2 regions of the Microbacterium sp. SLBN-154 genome follow, and region 2 is predicted to be linked to the other one. Evidence: predicted binding sites of a transcription regulator. Region 2 holds the regulator's gene; the other holds the start of a gene.
The links. Region 2 encodes HrcA, which represses chaperone genes, less so after heat shock. Its sites were predicted from a motif close to TTNGCACTCGNNNNNNNCGAGTGCNAA; they were not measured.

Region 1 (7,813 bases), 1.0 Mb from region 2:
GGAGCCGGCGGCCCCGCATACGAGCGGCTGCAGACCGCCGTCTCCGCCGGCAGCGGTGCCGCGGACGTCGTGATGGTCGAGTCCGACCGCATCCCGAGCTTCCAGGTCCAGGGTGCCTTCGTCGACCTGCGGGACCTCGGCTACGAAGAGGTCCAGGACAACTTCAGCGAAGGCGCGTGGCAGGACGTCTCCGTCGGCGACGGCATCTACGGCGCTCCGATCGACGGTGGCCCCATGGGCATGATCTACCGCACCGACATCTTCGAGGAGTACGGCATCACACCGCCCACCACGTGGGAGGAGTTCGAAGCAGCTGCCCGTACCGTCCGTGACGCCGGTGGGCCGTACTTCGCCGACTTCGCGGCGAACCAGCCCGCCTTCGTCACGGCGCTGATGTATCAGACCGGAGCGGAGCCCTTCACCTACACCCCCGAGAACGAGGGTGAGATCTCGATCAACCTCGATGACCCGGCCATCAAGGACATGCTCGACTACTGGGCGAACCTCGTCTCGGAGGACCTGGTGGGCACGCAGGATCAGTTCACCCCGGAGTACATCTCCGGCGTGATCGGCGGAGATTACGCCACCTACCTGTCGGCCGCATGGGCCCCCGGGTACCTGCAGGGCGCCGGCGTCGGTGAGGGCGCGGACGCGGGTGTCTGGGCCACGGCTCCGATGCCGCAGTGGGATCCTGCCGACCCGATCGCGATCAACTGGGGTGGTTCCGCGTTCGCGGTGACCAGCCAGGCCAGTGACCCCGAGCTCGCCGCCCAGGTGGCCTTCGGCGTCTACGCCGACCAGGCGTCGCTCGATCAGGGCTGGCGCGAGCAGATCATCTTCCCGCTGAACGTCGACGTCCTCGACTCCCCGGAGTTCCAGGATTACGAGGTGCCCTTCTTCAACGGCCAGCAGGCCAACAAGGAGGTCTACGTTCCCGCCGCGAACGCGTACACCGGCATGGTGTACACGCCGATCGGGCAGTACTACTACTCCGCGCTGACCGAACAGCTCGCACGGATCAACGACGGTTCCGCGACCGGCTCGGAGGCGGCCGACGCCCTCCAGGCCGACCTCGTGGCCTACGCCGAAGAGCAGGGATTCACCGTCGTCGATTGAGGTGACGGGAGGGGGTCGGACCGCGCTGCCGCGGTCCGACCCTCACCCCCACCCCTCGCACCGGAGGCCAACTATGACCGTCACACTCGCAACACCGGAGCGCGAACGCGCCACACACAACAAGAAGGGACGCCGCCGCTCCAGCGCCGCACGGCAGAACCTGATCGGATGGCTCTTCGTCGGGCCGTTCGCCGTCGTCTTCCTCGCGCTGCTCGTCCTGCCGATCGGATTCGCGTTCTACCTGAGCATGTTCCAGTCCTCGCTGATCGGCGGGGAGCGGTTCGTGCTGTTCGACAACTACATCAAGGCGTTCACCGATCCGTCGTTCCTCAGCGGGGCGTGGTTCGTCATCAGCTTCTCGCTGGTGCTCATCCCGCTGCAGATGGCCGTCTCCCTCGCGGTGGCGCTGATGCTCGACATCATGACCACGCGGTTCGCCCGCTTCTCGCGGCTCATGATCTTCATGCCGTATGCGATCCCCACCGTCATCGGTGCCCTGATGTGGGGGTTCCTCTACAGCAGCAACTTCGGCCCGCTGGCGGAGATCTTCGGGATCTTCGGCGCGACGGCACCGAACTTCCTCAGCAGCAACCTTATCTTCTACGGCCTGCTCAACATCGTGACGTGGCAGTGGGCCGGCTACTACATGATCATCCTCTACGCGGCGCTCCAGGGAATCGACCCGACGCTGTACGAGGCGGCCCGTATCGACGGCGCGTCGCAGTGGCAGATCGTCCTGCGCATCAAGATCCCCCTCATCGCGCCGGCGCTCCTGCTCATCCTGGTCTTCGCCCTCATCGGGACGCTGCAGTTCTTCAACGAGCCGAAGATCCTCCAGCAATTGGCGGCCGGAGCCATCCCGAATGACTTCACGCCGAACATGTACGCGTACCAGCAGGCCTTCTCGTTGGCCAACGACAACTACGGTTCCGCGATCTCGTTCGCGCTGGGCGCGGTGGTCTTCATCTGCGTGTACATCTTCCTGTTCGCGACCCGCAAGCGAGGGAGCTTCATCTCATGAGCGTCACACCGGTCGAGCGTCCGAAAACGCGGCGCGCTTCGGGCAAGCTCGTCGAACGGCGATCCGATCCCCGACGCGTCGGCGGTCGCATCCCGCTCAACATCGTCCTCGCCCTTCTGATGATCTACTTCCTCATCCCGTTCTGGTGGCTGATCGTCAACAGTTCGAAGGATGCCGCGAGCCTGTTCGGCGGGGGAAGCGCGCTGTGGTTCGGCGACAACATCGACTACGTCCAGAACTTCACCGATCTGTTCACCTACAGCGGCGGCATCTACGCCCGCTGGCTCGGCAACTCCGCCCTCTACGCCCTGGCGGGCGGCATCGGGGCGACGGTGCTCGCGGTGCTCGCCGGGTACGGCTTCGCGAAGTACAGCTTCGCGGGGCGCCGGTTCGGCTTCGCCGTCATCCTGGGTGCGGTCATGGTGCCCACGACCGCGCTGGTCATCCCGACCTTCGTCCTGTTCGCCGAAGCCGGGCTCACGAACACCATCTGGGCGGTGATCCTCCCGACCCTGCTCAACCCGTTCGGTGTGTATCTGATGTGCGTGTACGCGCGGGATGCCGTGCCCGACGAGCTGCTCGACGCTGCGCGCGTGGACGGTGCGGGCGAGTTGCGCACGTTCGTGACGGTCGCCCTGCCGCTTCTGAGGCCCGCGATGGTGACGGTGCTGCTGCTGTCGGTCGTGGCGTCGTGGAACAACTACTTCTTGCCGCTGGTCATGCTCTCGGACAACCGGCTGTTCCCCGTGACGGTCGGGATCGGCCTCTGGCAGTCCACCGCCTCGTCCTATGGCGCGGCGGGAGGCCAGACCCTGTGGAGCATCATCATCCTCGGCTCGCTCGTCTCGGTGATCCCGCTGATCATCGCGTTCCTGACCCTCCAGCGGTACTGGCGGGGCGGGCTGGCGATCGGAAGCCTCAAGTGAACCTCGGCCTGCGCCGAACGTCCTGCTGAACCCGCGTTTTCCGAAAGAGAAGAATGATCCGCGCACATCTCACCATCGACCCGCACTTCGCCGTCGGCCCCATCAACCGACGTCTGTTCGGCTCCTTCGTCGAGCATCTCGGGCGGTGCGTCTACGACGGCATCTACGAGCCGGGTCACCCCTCGGCTGATGAGGAAGGCTTCCGCACCGACGTCATCGATCTCGTGCGCGAGCTCGGCGTGTCCGCGATCCGCTACCCCGGCGGGAACTTCGTCTCGGGGTACCGGTGGGAGGACGGTGTCGGACCACGCGAGGAGCGGCCCCGCCGTCTGGACCTGGCGTGGCACTCGACCGAGACGAACGAGATCGGCCTCGACGAGTTCGCGTCGTGGATGAAGAAGGTCGACGGCGAGCTGATGTACGCCGTGAACCTCGGCACCCGCGGCGTGCTCGAGGCTCTCGACGTGCTGGAGTACGCCAACATCCGCTCCGGCACCCGGCTCTCCGACGAGCGCGTCGCCAACGGACACCCCGAACCTCACGACATCCGCATGTGGTGTCTCGGCAACGAGATGGACGGGCCGTGGCAGCTGGGCTACAGCACGGCGGAGAACTACGCGCAGCTCGCCGCCACGACTGCGCGCGCGCTGCGTCAGGTCGACCCGGATCTCGAGCTCGTCGTCTGCGGCAGCTCGGGTGCGGGAATGCCGACGTTCGGCGAGTGGGAGCGCATCGTCCTGGAGCACACGTACGACAACGTCGACTACATCTCCTGCCACGCGTACTACGAGCCCGAGGGTGACGACCTGGCGAGCTTCCTGGCTTCGGGCGTCGACATGGATCGCTTCATCGAGGCGGTCGTGGCCACCGCCGACCACGTCAAGGCGATGAAGCGGAGCGGGAAGACGATCAACATCTCCTTCGATGAGTGGAACGTCTGGTACCAGTCGCGCTACAACGAGGTCGACAAGATCACGGATGTCGCGGACTGGCCGGTCGCACCGAGGCTGCTCGAAGACCGGTACACCGTGCTCGACGCCGTCGTCTTCGGAAGCCTCATGATCTCGCTCATCCGGCACGCCGACCGGGTGACGTCGGCGAGCCTCGCGCAGCTGGTGAACGTCATCGCGCCGATCATGACCGAGCCCGGCGGTCCGGCCTGGCGTCAGACGACGTTCTATCCCTTCTCGCTGACCTCGCAGCTCGCGCGGGGTGTCGCCCTCGAGCTGAAGCTCGACAGCCCCACGTACGTGACGGCGAAGTTCGGCGACGTGCCGCTCGTCGACGCCGTCGCGACCATCGACCCTGACAGCGGCGCCATCACGGTCTTCGCCGTCAACCGCAGCCTGACCGACGAGGTCACCCTCGAGATCGACTCCGCCGCTCTCGCCGGCGGGGTGTCGTCGGCCGAGGCCACGTCGATCTTCGACGACGACATCCACGCGGCGAACACGCTCGAACAGCCCGACCGGGTGACGCCGAAGGCCAACGACTCGGTGAAGGTCGCCGACGGGGCCCTCTCCGTCACGCTGCCCCCCTGCTCGTGGACGGTTCTCACCGCCGAATGAAGAAGAGCCCAGGCGTTCGCTGACGGCGAACGCCTGGGCTCTTAGCACTCTCAACCCTCGAGTGCTAATCTGGTCGTACTTGAGCCAAGATGACTCAAGTTCCGGATTTCGTCCAGTGAAGGAGACCGAACATGGCGACGTACGACCCGTTCCGTGACCTCGACCGTCTCGCGACGAGCTTCTTCGATGCCCGTCGCGGTCCTCGCCGCATGCCGATGGACCTCTACCGCGACGGTGACCACTATGTGCTCACCGCCGACCTGCCCGGCATCGACCCCGGCTCGGTCGACATCGACGTGGACGGTCAGCTGCTGACCATCCGCGCCGAGCGCACGCTCAGCGCCGGCGACGGCGTCAAGTGGATCACCCGTGAGCGCGAGGCCGCGAGCTTCGTGCGGCAGCTGAACCTCGGACAGGGCATCGACACCGACCGCATCTCGGCGAGCTACAACAACGGCGTGCTCAGCGTCACCATCCCGGTGAGCGAGAAGGCCAAGCCGCGCAAGATCGAGGTCGCCACCGAGAACGGTGCACAGGTGCTGCAGGCGCACGAGAGTGCGTCGGCGTCGAGCACGGCAGACCACCCGCAGCCGGTCGAGCAGTAACGCATTCCGGTCTGCGGAACGCCTCACGACACTCCCGTCGGGACCTCACCCGGCGGGAGTGTTGTGCGCCCGCAGCTTCGTGGTGAGTTCGCGCAGTTGGGCGAGCTCGGACTCGTTCAGCGCCGACATCCGCTCCGCGATGTGGGCGGCATGCACCCGTGCCACTTCGCGGAATGCGCGGGCGCCCGCCTCCGTCGCGCGGACGAGCGACCCGCGTCCATCATCGGGATCGGGACGCTTCGTGACGTATCCACGGGCGACCATCCGGTCGACCAGGCGCGACACCGAGGGCTGACTGACCAGCATCAGCCGCGTGATGTCACGCAGCCGCGCGGTCATGTCGGGCGCCCGGGTCACCGTCAGCAGCACGTCGTACTCGCCCTGCTGCAGCGGCGCATCGCTGAAGTCGCGGCCGAGATCGGCGAACAGCTCGTGCTGCGCACGAAAAAGGCTTTCCCACGCCTCGACGGCGAGACGACGATCGTTCACGGCCCCAGGGTATCCGGTGGCGGCGACGCCGCCATCTAGGCTGAGCGCATGCCGCGAACGCGTCGGATCACCGCCACGGTGCTGACGGTCCTCCTGGGGGTCGTCGGTCTCGTCGGCCTGGCGGTCTCCGCACAACCCGCCTCCGCCTCCGGCGACCTCGACGACTTCGTGTTCGAGAGCATGCACGCCGAGTACACCCTCGGCCGTGACGATGACGACACCAGCACGCTTCGGGTCGTCGAGACGTTCGTCGCGGTCTTCCCCGAGGATCAGAACCGCGGGCTGCGCCGGGAGATCCCCGCCGACTACAACGGCCAGCCCACCTTTCCCGAGCTGATCTCGGTCACCGACGAAGAAGGCGACCCGCGACCGAGCGAGGTCGAGACCGACGGCGACTGGATGATCGTCACATCCCGCGCCGACGACTTCCTCTCCGGCCGTCAGACATTCGTCTTCACCTACACCCTGCGCAATGTCACCGACTTCTTCGCCGACACCAGTGACGAGTTCTACTGGGACGTCAACGGCAACGGGTGGCGCCAACCCTTCGGCGAGGTCACGGCCGCACTCGTGGTGCCTGCCGACCTGGTCGACTCGCTCACCGGCGCGCAAGCGTGCTACGTCGGAAGGTTCGGCGCGGAAACCACGTGTCCGATCGAGGTCTCCGACAGCGCAGAGGGCGCGGTCGTCACCGCCGGCGCCCGTGATCTCGCTCCCACGGAGACGCTCACGATCGCGGTGGGTTTCGAAGCGGGCACCTTCGCCCGATTCGATGACTCCTACCTCGCGTCCGGATGGGGTTGGGCCCAGGGGGTGGCGGGCATCGCCGGCCTCGGCATGCTCGGGGCGGCGGTCGTGGTCAATCGCCGGTCGCTGAAAAACGAACCCGGACGACCGACGATCATCGCGGAGTTCACCCCACCCCCCGGCATCGACGCTCTCGAGAGCGCGCTGCTGCTGGGCAAGACGGCGAAGGCGATCCCGGCCGAAGTGCTCGAGCAGGCGGTGGTCGGAAGCATCCGGATCCTGGAAGGCGAGAAGCGCTGGTTCGGCAGCGCCAAGCTGCAGGCGGAGCTGATCGACGCCAGCCGCGCCGACCGCGATGGACGGATGCTGCTGGAGGGCCTCTTCGACGAGGAGCTCCGGCCCGGCGAGATCTACGAGTTCGGCGGCAACGACACCCACTTCTCCCGCACGGCACAGAAGATCCTGGCGGCGGGGCGCAAGGAGCTGAAGAGCCGGGGGCTCTACCGCACCATCCCGGTACGGGTGCGGGCATGGCCGATCGCCGGCGCACTCCTGATCGGAGTGCTCATCGTGCTCTTCGGTGTGTTCGCTCTGGCGGAGTCGGTCGACCCTCTGCTGCCGATCGTCATCATCGTGCTCGGGTCGGGTCTCACGATCGTGACGGTCGCGGTGCTCTCGACGCGGCCGCTGAGCGCGACCGGCGCCGAGGTGCGCGACCACTTGGAGGGCCTGAAGACCTTCATCGAGTGGGCGGAGGCTGATCGGATCCGGATGCTGCAGACCCCGACCGGTGCCGAACGGCGCCCGGTCGACACCGGCGACCCGCGCGAGATGCTCCACCTCTACGAGCGGCTGCTCCCGTACGCGGTGGTCTTCGGTCAGGAGAAGGAGTGGGCGCGGCAGCTCGCCGTCTACTACGGCGATGACACCCCCGGTTGGTATGTCGGCACGGCCGGGTTCAACGCCGCGGCCTTCTCGGCAGGCATCAGCAGCCTCTCCGCCACGGCAGCGGCGTCGTCGAGCTCGGGCGGCTCGAGCGGGGGCGGCTCCGCGGGCGGCGGAGGCGGTGGAGGCGGGGGCGGCGGCGTCTGACGCGTCGCAGCCCGGGGCCTACCCGATCACGCGGCAAAGCGGAACCCCTCCCGCTTCTCATCGGAGGCGGGCACGGTGGAGTCATGGTCGTCATCGGATTTCACGCCTCGCACGAACAGATTCCGCCCAGCGCGCTCCTGCGCGATGTCCAGGGAGCCGAAGCCGCGGGCTTCGACGCCGCGATGTGCTCCGACCACCTGTCGCCGTGGGGTGTCCGCCAGGGCGAGTCGGGGTACGCCTGGTCGTGGC
Region 2 (7,813 bases):
AGCATCGACTCGAGCGCTTCGCGACCCGTGTCGTCGGCCGGCCATCCGGTGACGAGCGGCGTGACTGGTGCGCCGTCGGCGATGACCTCGACACTGCCGGTGCGGATGTCGACCTGCGTCAGGCCGTTGAACTCAGTGGCCAGCCCCGTGACGCGCACCGTCTGACCCTCGGCGACCTGACCGACCGTGCTGGGTGCGTAGACGAAGACCGCGTCGGACGCGGTGCCCGCCGCGGTGCCGGTGCCGGGCGTCTGGATGACGAAGCCCGCGAGGCCGCCGGTGGGGTAGTGCGCGGTGACGACGCCCTCCGTGACCACGGTCTGGCCGTTCAGCGGCGTCGAGGCGCCGGTGCCCTGGATCTCGGCGATGGTGACCGTGGTCGGTCCCGTCGGCTCCGGATCAGGAGTCGGCTCGGGGTCGGGCGTCGGCTCCGGGTCGACAGCGCCTGCCGCGCCCTCGGGTGTCGGCGTGCCCGCGGTGAAGTCGGCGGAGTTGATCGCGGTGTGCGAGCTCTCGGCATCGCGCGAGACGCTCGTTCCGTTGGTCGTCGCAGGCGCTGGGGTCCCGGCCGCGTCAGTGGCACTGCCCCAGCCGAGGTAGTCCACGACCTGGTCGACGGCGGCCACGTTCGTGCCGCCCGACAGTGCTTCCGCGGAGCTGACCAGCGCGACCTTGCCGCCTGTGCCCGACATCGAGATGCCGCCCTCGACGTCGGCCTCGAAACCGGGGAACGTCGTGTTGCTGCCCGTAGCCTGACCGACCAGCAGCTTCCCGCCCGGCTGGATCGTCATCCCCGTGAGCGGGGTGACCTGCCACGACGTTCCCGTGGTGGACGCGTACTGCACGCTCCACGACCCGAGGTCGACCGCGGTGTCGCCGGTGTTCACCAGCTCGACGAAGTCGCGGTTGAACACCGCACCGCCGTTACCGCCGCCGCCGTAGACCTCGTTGATGAGGACGGTGGCGTCGATGCTGACGGCCGCCTGAGCGGGCAGGGCGAAGCCCGCACCGCTCAAGGCGAGGGCACCCGAGAGCAGGCCGGCGCCGAGCGTCCGGGCCCTCCATCTCGATCGGCGTGGAATGGGGGATGGGGCACCGGATGTCACGGTCACAGACACTCTCCTGGTTTCGTATGCACAGACCAACAGCGTCCCGAGCACGAAGAGACCATCGTCCGGGGGCACGCCGTTCGATCCTTACCGAATTCCCGATCGCGTGGATGACGCCTGTGGAAACTCCACGTGACACTTCGTGGGAGGCGGCTGCCACCGGCATCCGCTCCTCTTCTCCGGCGGCGCAGGCGGCCGGCTGGTCGCCCGTAGAATCGAGGGAATATGTCCCCGCGCGCCCACCAGCCCCTCGAGCCCAGTGCGACTCCGCCCGAGCTCATCCGCAACTTCTGCATCATCGCCCACATCGACCACGGGAAGTCCACCCTGGCCGACCGCATGCTGCAGATCACCGGCGTCGTCTCCGATCGCGACATGCGCGCGCAGTACCTGGATCGGATGGACATCGAGCGCGAGCGCGGCATCACGATCAAGAGCCAGGCGGTGCGGATGCCATGGGCCACCGATGCCGGTACCTTCGCCCTCAACATGATCGACACCCCCGGCCATGTCGACTTCACCTACGAGGTGAGCAGGTCGCTGGCCGCCTGCGAGGGCGCGATCCTGCTCGTGGATGCCGCACAGGGGATCGAGGCCCAGACCCTCGCCAACCTCTACCTGGCACTGGAGAACGACCTCCACATCATCCCGGTGCTCAACAAGATCGACCTCCCCGCCGCCGACCCCGAGAAGTACGCCGCGGAGCTCGCGGGACTCATCGGTGGCGATCCCGGTGACGTGCTGCGGGTCAGCGGCAAAACGGGCGCGGGCGTCGAGGAGCTCCTCGACCGCATCGTCGAGCAGATCCCCGCACCGCAGGGGAATGCCGACGCCCCCGCCCGCGCGATGATCTTCGACTCCGTCTACGACGCCTACCGCGGCGTGGTCACCTACGTCCGGATGATCGACGGCAAGCTCCAGCCCCGCGAGCGCATCCAGATGATGTCCACCCGGGCCACGCACGAGCTCCTGGAGATCGGCGTGTCCAGCCCCGAGCCGATTCCGACCCGCGGCCTCGGCGTCGGTGAGGTGGGGTACCTCATCACCGGCGTCAAGGACGTCCGGCAGTCCAAGGTCGGTGACACGATCACCGATCAGCGCAAGCCCGCGACCGAGGCGCTCCCCGGATACACCGATCCCAAGCCGATGGTGTTCTCCGGCATCTACCCGATCGACGGCAGCGACTACGCCGAGCTTCGCGAGGCCCTCGACAAGCTCAAGCTCTCCGACGCCTCGCTGCAGTACGAGCCCGAGACCTCTGTGGCGCTGGGCTTCGGTTTCCGCTGCGGGTTCCTGGGTCTGCTGCACCTGGAGATCATCACCGAACGGCTGTCGCGCGAGTTCGGACTCGACCTCATCACCACCGCCCCCTCCGTCACGTACGAGGTGCACACCGACACCGGCGAGACCATCTCGGTGACCAACCCCAGCGAGTACCCCGACGGTCGGGTGGCGGAGGTGTCCGAGCCCATCGTGAAAGTCGGCATCCTGCTTCCGAAGGACTACGTCGGAACCGTCATGGAGCTCTGCCAATCCCGCCGGGGAGCACTGCTGGGTATGGACTATCTCAGCGAAGACCGGGTGGAGCTTCGCTACAACATGCCCCTCGGTGAGATCGTCTTCGACTTCTTCGACCACCTCAAGAGCCGCACGCAGGGCTACGCGAGCCTGGACTACGAGCCCGCCGGCTCGCAGACCGCAGACCTCGTGAAAGTCGACATCCTGCTCCAGGGCGAGAAGGTGGATGCCTTCAGCTCGATCGTGCACCGGGAGAAGGCCTACGCCTACGGCACCATGATGACCGAGCGACTGCGCAAGCTCATTCCGCGTCAGCAGTTCGAGGTTCCGATCCAGGCTGCCATCGGCGCGCGGATCATCGCGAGGGAGAACATCCGCGCGATCCGCAAGGACGTGTTGGCGAAGTGCTACGGCGGTGACATCACCCGGAAGCGCAAACTGCTCGAGAAGCAGAAGGAAGGCAAGAAGCGCATGAAGATGGTCGGTCGCGTCGAGGTGCCGCAGGAGGCCTTCATCGCCGCACTCTCGGGGGATGTCGAGGGGAAGCAGAAGTAGGCTGTCAGCCATGCGCCGCGGAACCTTCAGGGATGACACGGTCGACTACGCCGCCGTCGGGGCGACGCAAGCCGCCGATCTCATGCACTTCCCGCCGGAGCGGAGCATCCCGGCCGAGGAGTCCTGGCGGATCGGCAGCGGGGAGGATCGGTTCCGCGCAGCCGGCGAGTCGCTGCTGTCGTGGAGCGCTCAGCGCGGAGCGGGTCTCGAACTGACCGACGTCCGTCCCGCCGCCGGCCCGATGTACGCCGGCGTGAGCTTCGACGAGAACGGCGCGCCGATCGCCCCGAGCAAGCTCGAGGTCGAGCAGCGCTACGACTCCGACGGCACCCCCTTCGTCACCGCCGGCGCGACCGTTCACCTGGGCGGCCGGGTCGCCGGAATGCGCGCCGACGGCGAACTCCGGGTCATCTTCGCGGTCGAGGAACCCCGACGCATCGGCTTCGCCCTCGGCACGGTGCAGGGGTCGGTCGTCAGCGGCGAGGAATCGTTCATGCTCGAGTGGCACGACAACGACGAGGTCTGGTTCACGGTCCGCGCCTTCGACGCGCCGCAGGCGCTGCTTTACCGGCTCTTCCCCGCCCTCACCCGGCGCCGGCGCCGCGAACTGTTCACCCGCTACCTGCGTGCCATCTCCCCGCTGTACGCCACCCCCGCCTGAGCGTGGGAGCTGCACTTCCCGTCGGTGAACCCGCCCCGGCCGACGGCTCGCTGCCTGCCGGCACGGTGATCGATCCGGCGGTGCCCTTCGGCGCCTATCTGCACATCCCCTTCTGTCGGGTGCGCTGCGGGTACTGCGACTTCAACACCTACACCGCGACCGAGCTGCGCGGCGCCAGGCAGGATGATTACGCCGAGACCCTGCTGCGCGAAGTGGAGCTCGCCCGCCGCGTGCTGTCTGAGTCCGGGCGGCTGCGACCGGTCGAGACGGTGTTCTTCGGCGGGGGCACACCCACCCTTCTTCCCGCCGACGACCTGGTGCGCATGCTCGACGGCGTGCGTGCGGCGTTCCCGGGAGCCGTCGATCCCGAAGTGACGGTGGAGGCCAACCCCGACACCGTCGACGAGGAGGTCGCACGCCGCCTCGCGGAGGCCGGGGTGACCAGGCTCTCGATCGGCATGCAGTCCGCTGTTCCCCACGTCCTGGCGACGCTGGATCGCTCGCACCGCACCGGCGCGGTGGCAACAGCCGTGGCCGCCGCCCGCGAGGCCGGGCTCGGCGTCAGCATCGACCTGATCTACGGCGCTCCGGGGGAATCACTGGCCGACTGGCGCACGTCGCTCGAGACGGCGATCGCACTCGACCCCGACCACCTGTCCGCCTACGCCCTCATCGTCGAGGACGGGACGGCGCTGGCCCGCCGCATCCGACGGGGGGAACTCGCCCTGCCCGACGACGATCTGCAGGCGGAGATGTACGAGCTCGCAGACGATCTGCTCACCGCGGCAGGGATGGCGTGGTACGAGGTGTCCAACTGGGCTCGGACCCCCGCCGATCGCTGCCGCCACAACGCCGCCTACTGGCGGGGGAGCGACTGGTGGGGGTTCGGCCCCGGCGCGCACGGCCACGTCGCCGGAACCCGCTTCTGGAACGTGCGTCATCCGGCCGCCTACGCCCAACGGCTCGCCGAGGGCCTGTCCCCCGCGGCGGGGCGCGAGGTCCTGTCGCCGTCCTCCCGGCTCCTCGAGGCGGTTCTCCTCGGCGTCCGCACCCACGAGGGTCTCGCCACCTCATCCCTCCCGTCGGGCGCGAGTGCCGCCCTCCCTGGGCTCGTGGCGGACGGCCTGGTCGAACCACACACCGTCGATCGGGTGCGGCTCACCCGGCGCGGCCGACTCCTGGCCGACCACGTCGTTCGCACGCTCACGGCCTGACATGCCGTGACCCGGCCGTCCGACGTCGAGGGTGTTCCGATAGAATTGGCACTCGAATCCCACGAGTGCCAGGGGTGTCGGCAGGCCGACGGAGGGGGTGTCATGGTCAGCGAACGCGGATTGCAGGTGCTGCGCGCCATCGTGCAGGACTACGTCGACACGCGCGAACCCGTCGGCAGCAAGGCGATCGTCGAGCGTCACGCCTTCGGCGTCTCCGCCGCCACCATTCGCAACGACATGGCCCTGCTCGAAGACGAAGACCTCATCGTCGCCCCGCATACGTCGTCCGGGCGCGTCCCGACCGACAAGGGCTACCGCGTCTTCGTCGATCACCTCGCCCAGGTGCGGCCCCTGAGCCCCGCCCAGCGGACGGCCATCTCCTCGTTCCTGGAAGGCCCCTCGGACCTCGACGAAGTGCTCGCCCGCACGGTGCGCGCTCTGACGGTCCTCACCGGGCACGTCGCGATCGTGCAGTATCCGTCCTTCGCCCGGGCGACGGTCTCCCACGTGGAGCTCGTCCGCCTGGACGCACTGAAGGTCCTGGTCATCGTCGTCACCGACACCGGCAGGGTCTCCCAGCGACTCGCCTTCCCGGGGGTGGAGATCGATGAGGACCGGATGCAGCGGATCCGCGGCCGGGTCTCCGACCTCGTCGTCGGAGTGCCGGTGCGGGAGGGTGTGGCCGGGGTCGCGACCGCTGTCGGAGCGGGCGAGACTCCCGGGGATCCCGACGGCCCCGCGCTCCAGGCGATCCTCCGGGTCATCGGGGAGGAACTGGATGACTTCCGGCAGGACCGACTCGTGCTCGCCGGCAGCGCCAACCTCGCCCGCAGCGAAGCGGACTTCCGCGGCAGCATCTACCCGCTGCTGGAGGCCATCGAGGAGCAGGTGACACTGCTGAAGCTCATGGGCGAGATGGTCGCCGACGATCAGGGCCTCGCGGCGAGCATCGGGCGGGAGAACGAGCCCTTCGGCCTGAGCGAAGCGTCGGTCGTCGCAAGCGATTACGACGCGACCGGCTCCCGTGCGCGCGTCGGCGTGCTCGGACCGACCCGCATGGACTACCCGACCAACCTCGCGGCCGTTCGGGCCGTGGCGAGGTACCTCACTCGTCTCCTGGATGAAGACGAGAACGCCCGCTGACGACAGCATTCCGCAGACTCCCCGCGCCCGGCGCGGCAGGAAGGTGAAAGTGGCTGACCACTACGAAGTACTCGGTGTGGCGCGTGACGCCAGCCCCGACGACATCAAGCGCGCCTACCGACGGCTGGCGCGAGAGCTGCACCCCGACGTCAATCCCGGGGAGGACGCGGCGGAGCGGTTCAAGCTCGTCACGCACGCCTACGACGTGCTGAGCGACCCCGACCAGCGCGCCCGCTACGACGTCGGCGGTGACACCGCCTTCGGCGGGGCCGCCGGCGGATTCGGCGGGTTCAGCGACATCTTCGAGACGTTCTTCGGCGGGGGTGGAGGCGGCGGCGCGCGCGGTGCCCGGCCGCGCTCGCGGCGCGAACGCGGCCAGGACGCGCTGGTTCGGATCAACCTCGAGCTCAAGGACGTCGTCTTCGGCGTGCACCGCGACATCGAGGTCGACACCGCCGTCGTGTGCGAGACGTGCACCGGATCGTGCTGCCAACCCGGCACCTCACCCGTCACGTGCGACATCTGCCACGGCACGGGCCACGTCCAGCGGCAGGTCCGCAGCCTCCTCGGCAACGTCGTCACCTCCCAGCCGTGCTCGGTGTGCCAGGGGTACGGCACGACGATCCCGTATCCCTGCGCCACCTGCCAGGGGCAGGGACGTGTCCGCTCGCGCCGCACGGTCTCGATCGACGTGCCGGCGGGGGTCGAGAGCGGTCTGCGTCTGCAGCTGCCCGGATCGGGCGAGGTGGGCCCCGCCGGCGGACCCAACGGCGATCTCTACCTCGAGGTGAACATCGCGCCCGACCCGGTGTTCTCACGCGACGGCGACGACCTGTTGGCGACGCTCGAGGTGTCGATGCCGGACGCGATCCTCGGCACCCACACGACGATCGACTCGCTCGACGGACCGGTCGATCTCGAGCTGAGGGCCGGCGTGCAGTCCGGCGACGTGCTGACGATCAAGGGCCGTGGCATCACACCGCTGCGCGGCTCGCAGCGCGGCGATCTCCGAGTCGGCGTGCAGGTGGTGACGCCCACACGGCTCGATCACCGGGAACGCGCTCTCATCGAAGAGCTCGCCAAGCGCACCAAGCCCGCACCGCCGCGGCTCTCCGAATTCCACCAGGGCCTGTTCGCCAAGCTCCGGGATCGCTTCCGGAACGGTTGAGCGGTGCCCCTGCACTTCCTGTCCTCCGAGGCGACGGCGACACCCGTCGGCGGCGTCGTGACCCTGACCGGTGCCGAAGCGAAGCACGCCGCCACAGTGCGGCGGGTGCGCGTCGGTGAGAGCGTGACCGTCGGCGACGGCGCCGGGGTGTGGCTCGAGGGCAGGTGCGAGTCGGTCTCCCCGTCGACGGTGGCGGTGCGGGTGTCGGCGAAATCGCACATCGCCGCCCCTGTTCCCCGCGTCATCCTGGTCCAAGCCCTGGCCAAGGGCGACCGCGACGAACTGGCCGTTCAGGCAGCGACCGAGCTCGGCGTCGACGAGATCGTCCCCTGGCAGGCCGGGCGGAGCATCTCGCGCTGGGACGCGGCCAAGGCGACGAAGGGCCGAGAGCGTTGGCAGACGATCGCCCGGGAGGCGGCGAAGCAGGCTCATCGCCCCTGGGTTC

Region 1: FBY40_RS15650 (Hsp20/alpha crystallin family protein) is a predicted target of HrcA. The motif match lies at 4,673-4,699, and genes of this name have one in related genera.

The regions. Positions count from the first base shown of each region.
Region 1 is NZ_VFNL01000001.1:3,222,412-3,230,224, reverse strand. It holds gene FBY40_RS15670 (ABC transporter substrate-binding protein) at 1-1,116, shown strand, start outside; gene FBY40_RS15665 (carbohydrate ABC transporter permease) at 1,190-2,137, shown strand; gene FBY40_RS15660 (carbohydrate ABC transporter permease) at 2,134-3,063, shown strand; gene arfA (arabinosylfuranosidase ArfA) at 3,117-4,631, shown strand; gene FBY40_RS15650 (Hsp20/alpha crystallin family protein) at 4,763-5,236, shown strand; gene FBY40_RS15645 (MarR family winged helix-turn-helix transcriptional regulator) at 5,282-5,725, opposite strand; gene FBY40_RS15640 (DUF2207 domain-containing protein) at 5,774-7,564, shown strand; gene FBY40_RS15635 (TIGR03885 family FMN-dependent LLM class oxidoreductase) at 7,648-7,813, shown strand, end outside.
Region 2 is NZ_VFNL01000001.1:2,214,105-2,221,917, reverse strand. It holds gene FBY40_RS10765 (ExeM/NucH family extracellular endonuclease) at 1-1,016, opposite strand, end outside; gene lepA (translation elongation factor 4) at 1,335-3,182, shown strand; gene FBY40_RS10755 (DUF1990 family protein) at 3,193-3,843, shown strand; gene hemW (radical SAM family heme chaperone HemW) at 3,846-5,057, shown strand; gene hrcA (heat-inducible transcriptional repressor HrcA) at 5,160-6,200, shown strand; gene dnaJ (molecular chaperone DnaJ) at 6,250-7,368, shown strand; gene FBY40_RS10735 (16S rRNA (uracil(1498)-N(3))-methyltransferase) at 7,372-7,813, shown strand, end outside.